Regions from separate parts of the Pseudoalteromonas sp. Z9A6 genome, predicted to be linked through region 1. Evidence: predicted binding sites of a transcription regulator. Region 1 holds the regulator's gene; the other holds the start of a gene.
The links. The regulator NrdR, encoded in region 1, represses ribonucleotide reductase genes. The targets are predictions, from matches to a motif close to AAACACNANATNTNGTGTTT.
Positions count from the first base shown of each region.

Region 2: nrdA (class 1a ribonucleoside-diphosphate reductase subunit alpha) is a predicted target of NrdR. The motif match lies at 6,757-6,776, and genes of this name have one in related genera.

Region 1 covers NZ_WTKZ01000031.1:15,261-24,846, forward strand. The annotation lists gene thiL (thiamine-phosphate kinase) at 1-306, opposite strand, end outside; gene nusB (transcription antitermination factor NusB) at 353-763, opposite strand; gene ribE (6,7-dimethyl-8-ribityllumazine synthase) at 779-1,243, opposite strand; gene ribBA (bifunctional 3,4-dihydroxy-2-butanone-4-phosphate synthase/GTP cyclohydrolase II) at 1,344-2,456, opposite strand; gene GQR53_RS12450 (riboflavin synthase) at 2,486-3,139, opposite strand; gene ribD (bifunctional diaminohydroxyphosphoribosylaminopyrimidine deaminase/5-amino-6-(5-phosphoribosylamino)uracil reductase RibD) at 3,156-4,289, opposite strand; gene nrdR (transcriptional regulator NrdR) at 4,456-4,905, opposite strand; gene glyA (serine hydroxymethyltransferase) at 5,181-6,437, opposite strand; gene thrC (threonine synthase) at 6,707-7,990, opposite strand; gene thrB (homoserine kinase) at 8,002-8,937, opposite strand; gene thrA (bifunctional aspartate kinase/homoserine dehydrogenase I) at 8,947-9,586, opposite strand, start outside.
Region 2 covers NZ_WTKZ01000016.1:52,075-61,660, forward strand. The annotation lists gene GQR53_RS08560 (alpha-2-macroglobulin) at 1-445, shown strand, start outside; gene pbpC (penicillin-binding protein 1C) at 426-2,807, shown strand; gene yfaE (class I ribonucleotide reductase maintenance protein YfaE) at 2,887-3,159, opposite strand; gene nrdB (class Ia ribonucleoside-diphosphate reductase subunit beta) at 3,159-4,289, opposite strand; gene nrdA (class 1a ribonucleoside-diphosphate reductase subunit alpha) at 4,355-6,637, opposite strand; gene GQR53_RS08585 (HAD-IA family hydrolase) at 7,046-7,726, opposite strand; gene ubiG (bifunctional 2-polyprenyl-6-hydroxyphenol methylase/3-demethylubiquinol 3-O-methyltransferase UbiG) at 7,726-8,436, opposite strand; gene gyrA (DNA topoisomerase (ATP-hydrolyzing) subunit A) at 8,613-9,586, shown strand, end outside.

The DNA.
Region 1 (9,586 bases):
AGTAAACTCTTCAATCCACTGTGGGTCAATACTTGGCAAAGTTAACGCAACTGAAACCCAAGTTGGCTCAGCGCCCATGGCCGCTAAATCACTTAAATTAACAGCAAGCGCTCTGTGACCTAATGCACGAGGGGAAATATCATCAAAAAAGTGTACGCCAGCAACAAGAGTGTCTGTTGTAACGGCAAGTTGGCAGTTTTGTGGAACGGTTACTAAAGCGCAATCATCCCCTATACCTAGGTTTACATCACGACGGGTGATACCGCGACCTTTAAAGTAGCGGTTAATTAATTCAAATTCCTTCATACACAAAAAAGCCGGCCTATGCCGGCTCCCCTCTTTAACGGTTTACTTACTTGCGTAAATGCTTAACAGCTTTATCAAGTACACCGTTTACAAATTTATGGCTGTCTTCAGCGCCAAAAATTTTGGCCAGTTCAATACCTTCGTTAATAGCAACTTTATAAGGTACGTCTTCACGGAACTTAAGCTCATAGCTGCTTAAACGTAAAATTGCACGCTCAACCATATCTAAGTCATCAAACGGACGTGTTAAATGTGGTGATACAGCTTCGTCTAGTTGCTTGTAATTTACAGCAACACCCGTCGCTAGATCTTTAAAGTATTCAACATCAATTTTAGTAACGTCTGTTTCGATCAACATTTGTTGTTCGATATCGGCAATTAAATTGCCACTTATTTGCCAAGAATAAACGGCTTGGAGTGCTAAGATACGTGCTTTACGTCTTGCTGCTGGTTTCACAAAAATTCCTTAAACTTAAATTTTATCTAACACATTAACCATTTCAAGCGCGCCTAAAGCAGCTTCGCCGCCTTTATTGCCCATTTTGGTGCCAGCACGCTCAATTGCTTGTTCAATGCTTTCTGTGGTTAATACGCCAAATGCAACCGGGATATCATACTCAAGTGATACTTGCGCAAGACCTTTGTTTGATTCGCCAGCAACTAGGTCAAAGTGTGGTGTACCACCTCTGATCACTACGCCTAATGCGATGATTGCATCATACTCTTTTTTTGCCGCAACGCGTTTAGCCGCTAAAGGTAATTCTACCGCGCCTGGCACATAAATAACGGTAATGTCGTCATCTGATACGCCACCTGTGCGTTTTAGCTCATCAACAGCACCTGCAAGGAGGCTGCTACCAATAAAGTCATTAAAACGAGAAATGACAATGGCAAATTTTTTGCCTGGAGCGTACTTATTACCTTCAATAATTTTCATTTGATAACCCTAAAAATAAGTTCAAGCGGTTGCGATTGCGCAAAAATTGCTGCGCATCATACCATAAAAATAAAATAATAGCCTAGTTTAAGCGTGATGCTTATTGTGGCTCAACGTAATCAACAACTTCTAAATGAAAGCCCGAAAGTGCATGGTACTTTTTGGGGCGACTCATTAATCGCATTTGTTTAATTCCAAGATCGGCAAGTATTTGCGAACCTACGCCAACAGTACGAGATGTACCTTTGAATTTGCGTGGCGTAACGCTTTCGCCAGCATCAGCTGCTGCAAATGCTTTCACAGTTGCCTCTAGCTCTTCAGTGCTTTCTTGCTTACCTAAAATAACTAAAGCACCTTCATTTTTAGCAATGTAGGCCATTGCTTCAGAAAGACCCCAGCTACGGTCAGCACTTCTGTCTGAAAGTAGAATATCGTTAAAGGTACTTTGCAAATGTACACGTACATTTGTCGGCTCTTGATCTTTTATATCGCCTTTGAGCAATACGTAATGTAATTGGCCATCAATTGTGTCTTTGTAAGTAACTAAATCAAATTCACCATGAACAGTTGGTAACTTACATTTTGCTACTTGCTCAATTGTTGTTTCGTTTAAGTTGCGGTATTCGATTAAATCAGCAATGGTGCCAATTTTAATATCGTGCTCTTTCGCAAAAACTTCTAAATCAGGGCGACGTGCCATAGTGCCGTCAGCATTAAGTATTTCAACAATAACAGATGATGCTTCAAGTCCAGCTAAACGCGCTAAATCACAGCCAGCTTCAGTGTGTCCTGCGCGAGTTAATACGCCACCAGGTTGCGCCATAATAGGAAAAATATGTCCCGGCTGAACAATATCACTTGGGACTGCGCCTTTAGCTATAGCCGCTTGCACTGTACGCGCTCTATCTGCTGCTGAAATACCGGTTGTAACACCTTTTGATGCTTCTATCGACATTGTAAAGTTAGTCGAAAATGCTGCACCATTGTTTTTAACCATTAACGGTAAATCAAGTTGCTCGCAACGCTCTTGCGTCATGGTTAAACAAATTAAACCACGGCCATGGGTAGCCATGAAATTAATCGCTTCTGCGCTAATGTGCTCAGCAGCTATTATTAAATCGCCTTCATTTTCTCTATCTTCATCATCCATTAAAATAACCATTTTACCGGCTTTAATATCGTCGATGATTTCTTGCGCACTGTGTAAATTCATAAATTTGCTCGTGTAAGTTGTCAGTTTCGTTATTTAATAAAACCCGCTTTAGCGAGTAAGCTCATCGAAATATCAGAGCCAGTTGGTTGCTCTGCACCCTTTATAAGGCGCTCTAAATAACGTGCAATTTGATCGACTTCTAAATTAACTTGGGTACCTACTTTAAAATGAGCAATTGTGGTTTGCTCACTCGTGTGTGGGACAATTGTTAATTTGAATTTATTGCCCTCTACAGCGTTTACTGTCAGGCTTATACCATCAATACATACCGAACCTTTGTACGGAATGTATTTCATTAAATTTTCGTCAGTTGTAAGCCAATATTCTGTTGCTCTGGCGTTTGCAGTAATACTTGTAATTGTTGCGATACCATCAACATGGCCAGATACTAAATGACCGCCTAAACGAGAAACAGGTTGCATGGCTTTTTCAAGATTCACCGTTTGTCCTAAAGCATAGTGAGCAAAACCGGTCAAACTAATCGTCTCATTAGATAAATCCGCACTAAAACCATCAATATGTTTATCAACTACAGTTAAGCAAACACCATTAGTTGCAATGCTGTCACCTAACTTTACGTCTGTCATATCAAGATCAGCACTTTGGATACGAATGGCTAAGTCGCCTTGTTTTTTTTGTAATAAAGCAATTTTTCCTGTGGCTTCTATTATCCCAGTAAACATAGCACTACTCTTTTTATTAAGTGATTTTAATGAGTTTTGACGCGGTGATACGTAAATCGTCACCAATGCGCGCACATTCATTAAATGTTAAATCAACGGTGTTTTGCATACTCGTCAATTCAGGAAAATTAACTAAACTTTTTGCATCATGGCCCATTAGTTTAGGCGCTAAATAAAAAACAAACTCGTCAACTAAATTAAGCTCTGTCATTTTACCAGCAAGTGTTGCGCCAGCTTCAAGCCAAACATTATTAAACTGTAGCTGCCCAAGTTTTTCTAAAACGGCTTGTAAATCAACTTTACCGTTACTTTCACTGACTTCAATATGCTTTACAAAATGCGGCCATTGCAATGATTTATCAACCTTAGTCGTAAATATTATTACATCACTTTGGATTTCAAATAAAGCAAGGTCCGGTGTTAAACGGTTTTGAGAGTCAATTATAACACGCACGGGCTGGCGAAGCGGCAAATCAGTAGGCAGTGTACAAGGCAGCTCACTTAGTCGCACATTAAGTTTAGCATCGTCTACTAACACTGTATCGGCACCGGTTAAAATAGCGCAGCTTTTCGCTCGGTGTAATTGTACGTCTTGTCGAGCAGCAGGACTTGTGATCCACTTACTTTGCCCATTTTTAAGTGCCGTTTTACCATCAATACTCGCTGCCATTTTGCAAATCACATAAGGTAAGCCTTGCTCCATACGCTTAAAAAAGCCAACGTTAAGTGCGCGAGCTTGTGATTCGAGTAACCCGTAAGCAACGTCAATACCCGCGTCGCTCAGTATTTTAAGGCCTTTGCCAGCAACTTGTGGATTTGTATCAACCATAGCAGCAATTACTTTTACCACACCGGCAGCTTTTAAGCCTTCGGCGCACGGTGGCGTACGGCCATAATGACTACACGGTTCAAGCGTTACATAAGCCGTTGCACCTTGTGCATTTTTTCCAGCGACAGCCAGTGCATTTACTTCAGCATGGCCTTGACCTGCTAATTGATGAAAACCCTCGCCAATTATTTGATTATTTTTAACTAAGACACAGCCAACATTAGGGTTAGGTGTGGTAGTAAACCGACCTTTTTTGGCAAGTTCTATGGCGCGTGCCATATACATTTCATCATGTTCAGTAAAAGTAATTTGGTTAAGCATTTATTATACCAATTGCGTTAAATAAGTGGTCCATTATAGCGCTAAGAAAATAGCGCAATAACAAGGCGAAAATTATGACATATAGTTGTTCTATATGAATAATTTTTAACGCAGTGAGTGCGCTATTTAATGCGATAGAATGATCATATTTTTAATAAAATTGGTATTACTCCCCTAAGCGGGCAATTTCTTCGCCAAATTCGCGTATATCTTCAAACGAGCGATAAACAGAGGCAAATCTTACATACGCTACTTTATCGAGCTTTTTGAGGGCTTCCATAATGCATTCACCAACCAAATGGCTTGAAATTTCTCGCTCGCCTGTAGCACGCAACTGCGATTTTATTATATTCACTACTTCGTCTACTTGCTCTGTGCTCACTGGGCGTTTTTCGAGTGCGCGATTTAAGCCATTTAATAATTTATCTTCGTTAAATGGTTCGCGGCTGCCGTCTTGTTTAATAACACGAGGCATAACCAGTTCAGCGCCTTCAAATGTAGTAAAGCGCTCATGGCAGTCGTTGCACTCACGGCGCCTGCGAACTTGATGGCCTCCACCAACAAGGCGTGAGTCAATAACTTTAGTATCTTTTGCGGTACAAAATGGACAATGCATAGCTCGCTACTTCCGTTTTAAAACAAAAAAGACCGCTAAATAGCGGTCTTTTATCTTAGCAAAAATTAAGGTCTGTTGCTCTTTCAGGATTTAAATTTGTTTTATCTAGAGCCAATTTAATTGCACTGTGCGATTTATAATCGAATAAACTGAGTCAAAACCCAGCCACAAAGCAAAAACTACTTTTAGAGCCACTTCAAAAACAGCGCAAATTTAATCTCAAAAGATAAACAGCTCCCTAACTGTTGTGCTGTTAATTACTGTTGCTTATGCAATTAAGCGTAAACAGGTAATTTTGCACAAATTGCTTTTACTTTTTCTTTAACTTGCGCCTGTACAGATTCATCAGTGATGTTATCTAGTACGTCACAAATCCAGCCAGCAAGCTCTTTTGATTCTTCTTCTTTGAAACCACGACGAGTGATTGCAGGAGAACCAATACGCAAACCAGATGTTACAAACGGAGAACGTGGATCGTTTGGCACTGAGTTTTTGTTAACTGTGATGTTAGCGTTACCAAGGGCTGCATCTGCATCTTTACCAGTGATATCTTTATCGATTAAATCGAGTAGGAATAAGTGGTTTTCAGTTTTGTCAGATACGATTTTGTAGCCGCGCTCTTGCATTACAGCAACCATTGCTTTTGCGTTTTTAACAACTTGTGTTTGGTATACTTTAAATTCTGGTTGAAGCGCTTCTTTAAATGCCACGGCTTTTGCTGCAATAACATGACATAAAGGACCACCTTGGCCACCAGGGAAAACTGCGCTGTTAAGCTTTTTATAGATTGCTTCGTCGCCACATGCAGAGATAATTAAACCACCACGAGGACCAGCAAGTGTTTTATGCGTAGTTGTAGTTACAACATGTGCATGAGGAACTGGGCTTGGGTAAACGCCTGCCGCAATTAAACCTGCAACGTGAGCCATATCAACAAACAGGTAAGCACCTACTTTGTCAGCAATTTCACGGAATTTAGCCCAATCAACAATACCTGAGTACGCTGAGAAACCACCAATAATCATTTTTGGTTTATGCTCAAGTGCTAGTGCTTCAACCTGTGCGTAATCAATTTCGCCCGTTGTTTCATCTAGTCCGTATTGAATTGCATTGTAAAGCTTACCAGAGAAGCTTACGTGTGATCCGTGAGTTAAGTGACCACCATGAGCTAAGCTCATACCAAGTACAGTGTCGCCTGCTTCTAATAGCGCTAGAAAAACAGCAGCATTAGCTTGCGAACCAGCATGTGGTTGTACGTTTGCGTAGTCAGAACCAAATAACTCGTTAGCACGGTCAATTGCTAATTGCTCAACAACATCAACGTGCTCACAACCGCCATAATAACGTTTGCCAGGGTAACCTTCTGCGTATTTATTTGTAAGCTGTGAACCCTGCGCTTCTAGTACGCGTGGGCTACAGTAGTTTTCTGAAGCGATTAGTTCAATGTGCTCTTCTTGGCGAGCAGTTTCTTTGTTTATCGCGTCAAATAACTCTGGATCAAAATCCGAAATATTCATGCTACGTTCTAACATTGGGGTCTCCTAGGGCAACGTGTATGGTGTTTTTTAGAGGCTTTATTGTACGCTTTAAACGACTCTTTGCCTACGCTCTTAAGTTGAGGATATTTAAACAGGGATTGAAACTATTTCACAGACTTTTTAAGATGATATTTTCTTATAAAACCATAACGATTTTAAATGAATGCTATTTCCTACATTTAATTAGTAAATGCAATTCACTAGATTTAATAGCCTAAAGTTATAAAAAAAGGCGGCTTAACCGCCTTTTTGAATTAATTAACTTAGCCAAGTTTAGCAAGTATTTCTGTACGTAATGCGTCGTAATCGGCCTTTATATCGCTTGCTAGGCATGGTTTTGCTAGTGCGTCGCTAAGTGGTTTTGGCATACCTAATTCAATATTTAAAATACCCTCTACGCTTTCTTTAAACTTAGCAGGATGAGCGGTTGCTAAAAAGATACCCGCAGCACCAGGCGCTCGATTTTCAACAAGACCTTGGTACGCAATAGCAGTGTGGGGCTCTGCAACATAACCCGTTTGTTGAATTTTTTTCATCACCAATTGCGTGTCTTCCTCGTTTACGCTAGTTGAATAAAAGTTATCGTAGCTAAACCAGTTATTATCTAACATTGTTTGCACACGCGGCCAGTTGTTTGGCTTACTTACATCCATTGCATTTGAAAGCGACTCAAGTGTTGCGTTTGGCGTCCAGGTTTTATCAAGCATAAAGCGCGGCACAGTATCATTTTGGTTGGTTGTTGCACTTAATTTACCTACAGGTAAGCCAATAACCGCACCAATCATTGCAGCACATACATTACCAAAGTTGCCACTTGGCACTGATATATGCGCTGTTGCGCGTTTTTCTTTTGGTAGTTGTGCAATGGCCTCAAAGTAATAACAAACCTGAGCAACTAAACGGCTAATATTAATTGAATTAGCAGAATTAAGCCCAAGTGTTGATTTAACTTCTTCATCTAAAAAGGCATTTTTAACCAACTCTTGGCAATCATCAAAACTGCCATCAACTGCGTAACAATGAATATTGTTACCTAACGTAGTAAATAGCTTTTGCTGAGCAAGTGAAATTTTGCCTTTAGGATATAAGATGACAACATCGATATTCGGCTTGTTATAAAAAGCATGTGCAACGGCTGCACCAGTATCGCCCGATGTTGCGGTTAAAATAGTTACTTTTTCATCTTTATTAAATTGCGCTAAACACTCAGCCATAAAGCGACCACCAAAGTCTTTAAACGCAAGCGTAGGACCATGAAACAACTCTAAGCAGTATGTATTCTCTTCAACTTCTACCAGCTTAACTGGAAAGTTAAATGCATTTTTAACCATTTGTGCCACAGTGTCGCTTGGCAGCTCATCACCAATTAGGTGAGATAATATTTTGCCACTGCGTGTAACAAAGTCCATATCAAGCAATGTATCAACATCAGACAGTGGGGCAAGGGATTCAGGGAAAAACACACCTTGATTACGACCTAAACCTGTTTTTACGGCTTCAACGAACGACACTTTTTGTGAGCTATCTTTTAAATTATGTAATTGCATGACTACCTATCCTATAAAACTGTTAATTGACGCGTGCCGTCGTTATCTAATTTACAAATGTGGCAAAAGCCTTGCTCGTTAATGTAATTTGCCTCTAACCACTGCGCGCATTGCTGTGCAGATTCCAGTGTTTTACACACAGTAAATAACGTTGGTCCTGCGCCCGAAATACTCACTATTTCAGCGCCCAACGCTGGTAAGCTTGCTTTGGCTTCACTAAAACCTTTAATAAGCGGTGCGCGGTAAGGTTCTGCTATTTCATCTTTCATTATGCTAAGTGCATCGTCAAAACGATTAGTCAACAGTAAGCTACTAAATGCCGATAAACGCTGTGCAAACTCAACACTTGCATGCATGCTCAACTCTTTTGGTAAAACCGAGCGCGCTTTTGCAGTGTTGAGTGAAAAACCAGGGAACGCAGCAACGTAGTACCAATTTTCATCAACAGGAAGTGCAATCGATTTATCAGGGATTAAATCACCTGTTAATTGCAAACCACCTAAATAGCATGGCGTGATGTTGTCGTAATGACGACCACCGCTCACTACAGCTTCAAAGTCAGCCATAAGCTCAATAAGCTCAACCTGACTTAAGTTAGTTTGTGCAAACTTATCAAGGGCAGCAAAGGTAGCCACGACCGAGCATGCACTAGAACCAAGTCCAGATCCAATTGGTAAATTCTTTTTAAGCTCGAGCTTTACGCTTGGCATATCAGGCGCAACATGCGCTCTAAAATGTACTAAACACTGGTACGCTAAGTTTTCATTCGCATCACTTGGTAACTTGTGAGCGTAGTCGCCAGTACAAATAAATTCGTCACTTGGTGCTGCACTTACAACGGCTACATCGCCTAATAAACTACCATCAATTGGCGCAAGCGCTGCGCCAAGTGCATCAAAACCTACTGCAAAATTACCAATAGACGCCGGAGCATATACTTCAATCATAACGAGCTCCTAGCGCGATAGTGTTTTTAAAATATCAGCAAATACACCCGCTGCTGTTACTTCAGAGCCTGCACCATAACCACGAATAACAAACGGACGTGGCTGGTAGTATTGACTTAAAATAGCAAGCGCGTTTTCGCCATCGCGAATTACATTAAGCGCATGTTTTTCATCAACAGCCTCAATACCTACTTTACAGTGACCTCCTTTAATTGTACCTACATAACGAAGTACCTTACCTTCGCTCGCAGCACTTTGAATGCGGTCATTAAAATCAGCATCTAGGCTTGGTAGTTTTGCCATAAACTCATCAACGCTATCACCTTGTGCAAAACCTTGTGGTAATACTGACTCAACTTCAATATCGCTTAGCTCCAATTTCATACCGGCTTCGCGAGCAATGATCAGTAACTTACGTGCTACATCGGTACCCGATAAATCATCACGAGGATCTGGCTCAGTAAAACCGCTTTCTTTGGCTTTAATAGTTGCCTCAGAAAGTGATAAACCATCTTGAAGTGCGCCAAACATATACGAAAGTGAGCCTGATAAAATACCGCTAAACTCTAGTAACTCATCACCGGCACCAAATAATGACTGCAAGTTATCGATTACTGGTAAGCCTGCACCAACGTTAGTTTCGTATAAA
Region 2 (9,586 bases), on a different contig from region 1:
AGCTGGTTTTGATACAAACGTGCCACAAAAGTCATTAAGTAATGGTTTAGAAGTTGTCAGAGAATACCAAGACGATAAAGGTAATGTGATAACCACCGCTGTTCAAGGTCAAGAACTAAACGTTGTATTACGAGTGCGTAGTACAACGGGTAAAAATATTTCGGATGTTGCTGTTATTGATTTACTACCTGGTGGGTTTGAAGTACTCAGAGACAGCGTTCGCAATAGTTATAATCGCTGGACCTCTGATTATAAAGATATACGAGAGGATCGCGTTATATTGTATGACAGCTTTGGCGATAGCATGACTGAGCTTACTTACAAAGTTAAGGCTACAGCATCTGGCAGCTTTGTAGTGCCATCGGCTTATGCTGAATCTATGTATGATTTAAGTATCAAAGCGCACTCAAAATCGGGTCGTTTTGATGTTACCGCCGCTAAATAAAAAGCTTAGTTTTATAATAAAAACGGCTTTTTTTACAACAGCACTGCTTGCAGTGCTGTTGTATTTATTTACTCCAAAGCCTGATATTACCCAGCCCAATGCTTACTCAACGGCTTTTTACGATAGCAGTGATAAATTACTTCGTTTAAATTTAGCCGCAGACGATAGATATAGATTATGGACGCCAATAGATAAAATCCCTTTGAGCATTCAACAAGCTACTTTACTGTATGAAGACCAAGACTTTTATGAGCATATTGGTGTCGATTTTATTGCTTTAATAAATGCGTTTTATACTAGCTATATTAAAAGAAGTCACCGAGTCGGTGCGTCAACAATAACAATGCAAGTAGCCCGGTTACACTTTGGGATGAACACGCATGTTATTTTTGGAAAAGTAGAACAAATACTTCGAGCGTTACAAATTGAGCGACACTACAGTAAAAACCAAATACTCGAGGCGTATTTTAACTTAGCGCCTTATGGATCAAATATTGAAGGTGTTGGTGCAGCCAGTTTAATTTATTTTAAGAAACCAGCTATTGATCTTAATTTACCTGAGTCATTATTACTTAGCTTAATCTCGCAAAACCCAACCAAACGAAATCCCATTAAAAAATCGGCTAAACTGGTATTGCTAGAAACAAGAAAAAAACTGTTTACTCGTTGGCTTGAAAAGTACCCAGACGATAAACACTGGCTAGCAGCTATGCAATTACCGATAAAGGTATATGCCTCTTCAGACTTGCCTTTTGAAGCCCCACATTTTATTAATAATTTACAAAGCGAGTACCCGCACCTAAAGCCTGGAGAATATAAAACGTCGATAGACCTTAATTTACAAAACTTACTTCAGCGCCATGCAAGAAATTACATTAATCGCAGGCATAGAGACGGGCTTAGTAATACGTCTGCTATTTTACTAAATTATAAAACTATGGAAGTAGTTGCTGAATTAGGCTCTGTGGATTTTTTTAATAATGACATTAGCGGTCAAGTAAATGGTGTAAGAGCTAAGCGTTCACCAGGTTCAACCCTTAAACCATTTATTTATGCGCTTGCTATAGAGGAAGGGTTAATTCATCCATTAACGCTTGTAAAAGATGCCCCCAAACGCTTTGGAGGATATACACCAGAGAATTACGATCAGCAGTTTTTAGGGCCTATATCGGCTACTGAATCGCTAGTGCTGAGCCGTAATGTGCCTGCTGTTAATTTGATGTATCGCTTACAAAATGTTGGGCTATACGATTTACTCGTTGCAGCCGATGTTAAAAAGCTTCAGCCCAAAGAGTTTTATGGTTTAGCGCTTGCGCTGGGCGGCAGTGAAGTAACGATGCTAGAGCTCGTTAAGTTATACGCTATGTTAGCTAATTTAGGGGTGTATAAGGATGAAGTTATATTAAAAAAAGACGCCACTGTTATTAACCAAAACAACCCAAATAATCAAAACAATCATATTAAGCAGCTCATCAGCCCAGAGGCAGCCTACCTGACTTTACAAATGCTAAGTAAAAATAGTGCAGTTGATGAAATTTCATTTCAAAAAGAAAGAAGGCAATCATACCCTGTATATTGGAAAACAGGTACTTCATTTGCTTTTCGCGATGCATGGTCAGTAGGTATTGTTGGTCCGTATGTTTTAGCTACATGGGTGGGTAATTTCTCAGGAGAAGGGCACCCATCTTTTATTGGGCGACAAGCAGCCGCGCCTTTATTTTTTGAAATAATACGTTCATTAGATAGTTACGGCTTAATCAAAGGCAATATAAAACCAGGTAGTTTAAATATTACAGAAGTAGATATTTGTTCAACAACAGGTGATTTACCTAATGTGCATTGCCCTAAAACAGAAAAAGGGCTTTTTATTCCAGGTAAGTCGCCAATTAAAGTGTCCGATGTACATCGTGAAATTTATATTGATAAAGTATCGGGATTACGTGCTTGTCAGTATGTTGAATCTACAACTACAAAGGCAGTTTATGAATTTTGGCCATCTGACTTAGTCAGATTATTTAAACAAGCAGGTATTGTTAAACGCCAGCCTCCACCTTATTTAGATTCATGCTTAATTAATGACACGAGTACACGTGGCTCAGCACCGAGTATTACATCCCCGAGTAATTTAATTAGCTACACGATAAGAGCCAGTAAATTGAAAAAAGAAGGCCTGCCTTTTAGTGCAATCACAGATACAGATTCACGTATTTTATATTGGTTTGTAGATAACAGCTTTGTTGGTAAAGTAGAGCGAGATACGCCTTTTTTCTGGCACCCGCAAGTAGGCGAATTTGACGTAAGAGTGGTTGATAATTTAGGGCGTAGCGCATCAGTTTCAATGCGTGTAAAGCTCGTTCAGTGATACGTAAATAAGCTAAAGAGCTAGTTATCGGGTATTAAACAATTAGATTGGCGTTTATAAACTGTATTTAGCGTTTAGACTACTTTAAATTAATACTTACATTGCCATTGGGTTTACAGCAGCACAGGAGTATTTCGCCTTCGCGCACAAACGCAAGTGGCTCTTCGTTATATTCAACACTACCTGACACTAACGTTGCTCTACAAGCGCCGCAGTAACCTTCACGGCATTGGAATGCGACGTCTATTTTCATGGACTCTAAGCACTGTAAAAGAGAAGGGCAGCCTGCGGTAAATTCTATACACTGGCTGTTTTCTGCAAGCGTTATGCTTGCAGTAGACTTGTCACTCATTATAAATCAAAATCACCAAATTCTGATGCATCAACTTGAGAGTCTATTTGACCAACAAGGTATGAGCTTATTTCTGCTTCTTGTGGTGCTACTTGCACGTTATCAGACACTAACCACGAGTTTATCCACGGGATAGGGTTACTGTTATTTTCAAACTGTGCTGGCAAACCAATTGCAGTCATACGTGCATTGGTAATGTATTCAACGTACTGACATAAAATATGTTTATTCAAGCCAATCATCGAACCATCTTTAAATAAGTATTCGGCCCACTCTTTTTCTTGCTCTGCAGCATCAACAAACATTTTAATTGCTTCGTCGCGGCACTGGGCAGCAACAATCGCCATTTCTGGATCGTCCTTACCGTCTTGCATAATGTTTAAAATATGCTGAGTACCAGAAAGGTGAAGTGCTTCATCGCGTGCAATTAGCTTGATGATTTTAGCGTTACCTTCCATTAGCTCGCGCTCAGCAAATGCAAACGAACATGCAAAGCTTACGTAAAAGCGAATCGCTTCAAGAATATTTACCGACATCATAGCCAGGTAAAGTTTCTTTTTAAGCTCAAATAAATTAATGATAACTGTTTTACCGTTAATCTCGTGTTTGCCTTCACCGTATAAGTTGTAAAGCGATACAGAGTTAATTAAGTCATCGTAGTATTTAGTTACGGCATCAGCACGTTCGCTAATTTTATCGTTGCTAACAATGTCATCAAAAATAAGCTCAGGTGCTTGTGTTACGTTACGGATAATATGCGTGTATGAACGGCTGTGAATTGTTTCACTGAACGCCCACGTTTCTATCCATGTTTCAAGCTCTGGTAGCGATACAATTGGAAGTAGAGCCACGTTTGGCGAACGACCTTGTACACTATCAAGCAGTGTTTGGTATTTTAAGTTGCTTAAAAATATATGCTTTTCGTGATCTGGTAATGCTTGAAAGTCTAAACGGTCTTTACTTACATCTACTTCCTCAGGACGCCAAAAGAAAGACAGTTGCTTTTCAATTAACTTTTCAAAAATTGGGTATTTTTGTTGGTCGTAACGAGATACGTTTACAGTTTGGCCAAAAAACATTGGCTCTTGCATTTGGTTATTATGGTTTCGGCTAAAAGTAGTATAAGACATGTTTATCACTCAAAAAACTATCAGAAAAAGCGGGCTAAATGCCCGCTTAAAATAAAAATCAGCAGTTATATTTTACACGCGCCGCCTTCACAATCGTCATCTTCCACTTCTGGAGCATCTTCTTGTGAATCTGAGGCGCCATCGCGAGTATTGTGGTAATACAAGGTTTTAACACCTAGTTTGTACGCGCTTAGTAAGTCTTTTAATAAGACTTGCATAGGTACTTTACCGCCTTCGAACTTGTTTGGATCATAATTTGTATTTGCAGAAATTGTTTGGTCAACAAATTTTTGCATTATGCCAACAAGCTGTAAATAACCATCGTTTGATGGAATGTCCCATAGTAGCTCGTACTGATCTTTTAAACGCTCATACTCAGGAACAACTTGTTTTAAAATACCGTCTTTACTTGCTTTAACGCTAATATGTCCACGTGGTGGCTCAATACCGTTAGTTGCGTTAGAGATTTGCGACGATGTTTCTGATGGCATTAATGCACTTAGTGTTGAGTTACGCATACCGTGCTCTTTAATACTTGCACGTAGTGTATCCCAATCAAGATGAAGTGGCTCATCACAAATTTTATCTAAATCACGTTTGTACGTATCTGTTGGCATAATACCTTGTGAATACGTTGTTTCGTTAAACTTAGGACACGCGCCACGCTCTTTAGCAAGCTCGTTTGATGCTTTCATTAAGTAATATTGAATAGCTTCAAAGGTTTTATGTGTTAATGCATTAGCGCTGCCATCAGAATAACGCTTACCGTTTTTAGCTAGGTAGTATGCGTAGTTAATTACGCCTATTCCTAGTGTACGACGACCCATAGTTGCATTTTTAGCAGCCGGTACAGGGTAGTCTTGGAAATCAAGTAAGTTATCAAGTGCGCGTACTGCAAGTTCAGCTAGCTCTTCAAGCTCATCAAGTGACTCTATTGCACCTAGGTTAAACGCAGAAAGTGTACAAAGGGCAATTTCGCCTTCTTCGTCATTCACGTTATTAAGTGGCTTAGTTGGCAATGCAATTTCTAAACATAAGTTAGATTGGCGAATTGGCGCAACTTTAGAAATAAATGGGCTGTGTGTATTACAGTGATCCACATTTTGTAAATAAATACGACCAGTACTTGCACGCTCTTGCGCAAACATAGAGAAAAGCTCAATGGCTTTAATGCGTTTTTTACGAATAGACTCGTCTTGTTCGTATTTAACGTAAAGTGCGTCAAACTCAGCTTGGTCTTCAAAAAATGCATCATAAAGGCCAGGCACATCTGATGGGCTAAATAATGTAATGTAATCATCTTTAATTAAACGAGAGTACATTAATTTATTAAACTGTACGCCGTAATCTAGGTGGCGAACGCGGTTGTCATCTACACCACGGTTATTTTTAAGTACAAGTAGGTTCTCTACTTCTAAATGCCAAAGCGGGTAGAATAATGTTGCTGCGCCGCCACGTACACCACCTTGTGAACAACTTTTAACCGCTGTTTGAAAGTGCTTATAAAAAGGGATACAACCTGTGTGATACGCTTCGCCGTTACGAATATGGCTACCTAGCGCACGTATTCTACCTGCATTAATACCAATTCCCGCACGTTGTGAAACGTATTTAACAATAGCTGACGACGTTGCATTGATTGAATCAAGGCTGTCGCCACATTCAATTAATACACACGAGCTAAATTGGCGAGTAGGCGTACGTACACCCGACATAATTGGCGTTGGTAGAGATATTTTAAATAAAGATACTGCATCGTAAAAACGTTTAATGTAATCAGTACGTGTTTCACGTGGGTAATCTGAAAATAAGCTTGCCGCAACTAAAATATATAAAAACTGTGCACTTTCGTATATTTCACCCGATACACGGTTTTGAACGAGATACTTACCTTCAAGTTGCTTTACAGCAGCGTAGCTAAAGTTAAGATCGCGAGAATGATCAAGGTATGCATCAAGCTCATCTAACTCTTGCTCTGTGTAATCTACTAGTAAATGAGCATCATAGCGTTTATCGCCAACCATTTTTGTTACGTGGTCAAATAAACGTGGTGGCTCAAATTGACCGTACGCTTTTTTACGTAAATGGAATACAGCTAAACGTGCAGCTAAGTATTGGTAATCAGGCGATTCTTTTGAAATCTGATCCGCTGCTGCTTTGATGATGGTTTCGTGAATGTCTTTAGTACGAATACCGTCGTAAAACTGAATGTGCGACTTTAATTCAACTTGCGAAACCGAAACGTTGTTTAAACCTTCGGCGGCCCACTCAATAACGCGATGGATCTTATCCAGATCAAGAGGCTCTTTACGCCCGTCACGTTTGCTTACAGATAACTGTTGGTTCATTTGCCTGTATTCCTTGGGAATTATGTATTTTGACCAATGCTTTATACCTCGCCGAGGCAAGGTATATACTCATTTATTATAAGTTTCGCCATATTTGCGAATTTAATTGAATAACATTTGGCCACAATATCTGGTGTTGTTCAATTTAGAGATCACAAGATAGTGTGGTCTGAGTTGTTTTGCAAGGGACATAATTGCCCCTATTTGTGGATAACTTCGGGATAACGTATTTGTGTTAGTAGACACTCACCTTCGAACAATCATTTAAGTTGAAATATGCAAAAATCAACTAATGATCTGCTAAATTTACGCATTTTAAAAATAAATTTTGACTGCTTTTTTTATCAGCAAGCTTTGTGTAAAAACTAACACAATCACAATATATAGTGTTTATTAATTAACATGGCACTATATATGGTTAAAACCATCAATTGGGCTTTGCCAGTTAAAATCAGCATTCCAGCTGTTGGCTTCATCAATATTTGGTATGTAGCCCCAAAGTGCCGTTGCTGTGCGCATACCTGCGGCTTTGCCTGCTTGTATGTCTCGCTGTGCATCACCAATGTACAAACAGCGGTTAGGCTTAACTCCCATTAATTTTGCACAATGTAGTAATGGGAGAGGTGACGGTTTGGCCTCTGCTAAGGTGTCGCCACTTATTACTACACTGGCATTTTTTAATGCGGGCATAGTTGCCACTAAAGGATCGGTTAAAAACCCCGGTTTGTTAGTCATGATCCCCCATTTGATCTTTTTCTGATCAAGGGCAATAAGTAACGATTCAACTCCGCTGAAGCAACGTGTGTGATTTGCTATGTTTGCAGCGTATTCGTCGACTAATTGCTTGATAAGTTCGCTTTGAGGTTGTGTGTCCCATAACTCTTTAAAACCAGCCTCTAATAATGCGCCTGCGCCGTTAGATGCCGCAGGGCGGTATACATCACTACTAACTGGCTCTATTTTATTGCTAATAAGCACTGCGTTTAAAGCGACACCTAAATCATCAGCGGTGTCGAGTAGAGTGCCGTCTAAATCAAATAAAAATGCATCGTACTCAATAAGGGGGAGGGGGGCTTGAGAGTTAGCCATTAAGCTAACTTCTCAAAGTACAGTATGTAATTTACGCTAACGTCACTATTGAGCGTATATTGCTTTGATAGTGGATTATAAGAAAGGCCTGTACTTGCACGAACTTTTAAACCCGCTTGCTCTGCCCATGCAATGAGCTGCGCAGGTTTTATAAACTTTTTATGGTCGTGTGTACCTTCAGGCACCATTTTTAAAAGTTTTTCAGCGCCAACAATGGCGTATAAATATGCCTTAGGTGTTTTGTTCAGGGTTGAAAAAAACACATGCGCGCCTGGTTTGGCTAGTGCAGCTACAGCATGAATGATAGATGCTGGGTCGGGAACGTGTTCAAGCATTTCCATACAGGTTATTACATCAAAGCGCTCTGGGTGTTGCGATGCAAACTCTTCTGCAGGCACTTTTATATAATCTACATTTACGCCAGTTTCTAAACTGTGCAACTTAGCAACAGTTAAAGGCTCTTGCCCCATGTCGATGCCAGTTACTTTTGCACCCATACGCGCCATGCTTTGGCTTAAAATACCGCCACCACAGCCAACATCGAGTGTTTCTTTATCGAATAAGCCTTGCGTTTTGTTTGCTATAAAGTCTAAACGTAACGGGTTAATTTCGTGAAGAGGTTTGAATTCTCCGTCTAGGTCCCACCAACGCTCGGCGATGGCTTCAAATTTTGCTATTTCTGCGTGATCTACATTTTGATGTTCGGTCATAAAATACTTCCTCGTCAATCTGAGGCCATTATATAGGGCTAAATTGATAAATCGCAAAGTTTTGCGCCTGTAAATTAAAATTAATTGTGATAGCATGTCTGTTAGAAATAATAACAATACTCTTAATACCCAATACCGGGTTGTTGAGAGCTGATACTGAAGGAATGTGATATCAAATGACTGATCTCGCCAATGAAATTCTGCCAGTCAATATTGAAGACGAGTTAAAAAACTCTTACTTAGATTACGCAATGAGCGTAATAGTAGGACGTGCATTACCAGACGTACGTGACGGCTTAAAACCTGTTCATCGCCGCGTTTTGTTTGCAATGAACGAGCTTAGTAATGACTGGAACAAGCCTTACAAAAAATCGGCCCGTGTGGTCGGTGACGTAATCGGTAAATACCACCCACACGGCGACAGTGCAGTTTATGACACGATAGTTCGTATGGCTCAGCCATTCTCACTGCGTTATATGCTAGTAGATGGCCAAGGTAACTTCGGTTCGGTTGATGGTGATTCAGCAGCGGCAATGCGTTATACAGAAGTACGTATGGCAAAAATGTCGCATGAGTTATTAGCCGATCTTGAAAAAGAAACGGTTGATTTCGTTCCTAACTACGATGGCACTGAGTTCATCCCTGATGTTTTACCAACGAAAATTCCTAATTTATTAGTGAATGGTTCGTCAGGTATTGCAGTAGGTATGGCTACAAATATACCACCACATAACTTAACTGAAGTTGTAAATGGTTGTTTGGCACTTATTCAAAATCCTGATTTAACTATTTTAGAGTTAATGGATTATATCCCTGGTCCTGATTTCCCAACGGCTGCAATTATCAACGGTAAGAAAGGTATTGAACAAGCCTACTTAACTGGCCGTGGTAAAGTGTACATGCGTGCACGCGCCGACATCGAAACCGATGAAAAAACAGGTCGCGAAACAATCATCGTTCACGAAATTCCTTATCAGGTGAATAAAGCACGCTTAATTGAAAAAATAGCTGAGCTTGTCAAAGATAAGAAAATTGAAGGCATTAGCGCATTACGTGATGAATCTGATAAAGACGGTATGCGTATCGTTATCGAGATCAAACGTGGTGACGTAGGCGAAGTTATTTTAAACAACTTGTATTCACAAACTCA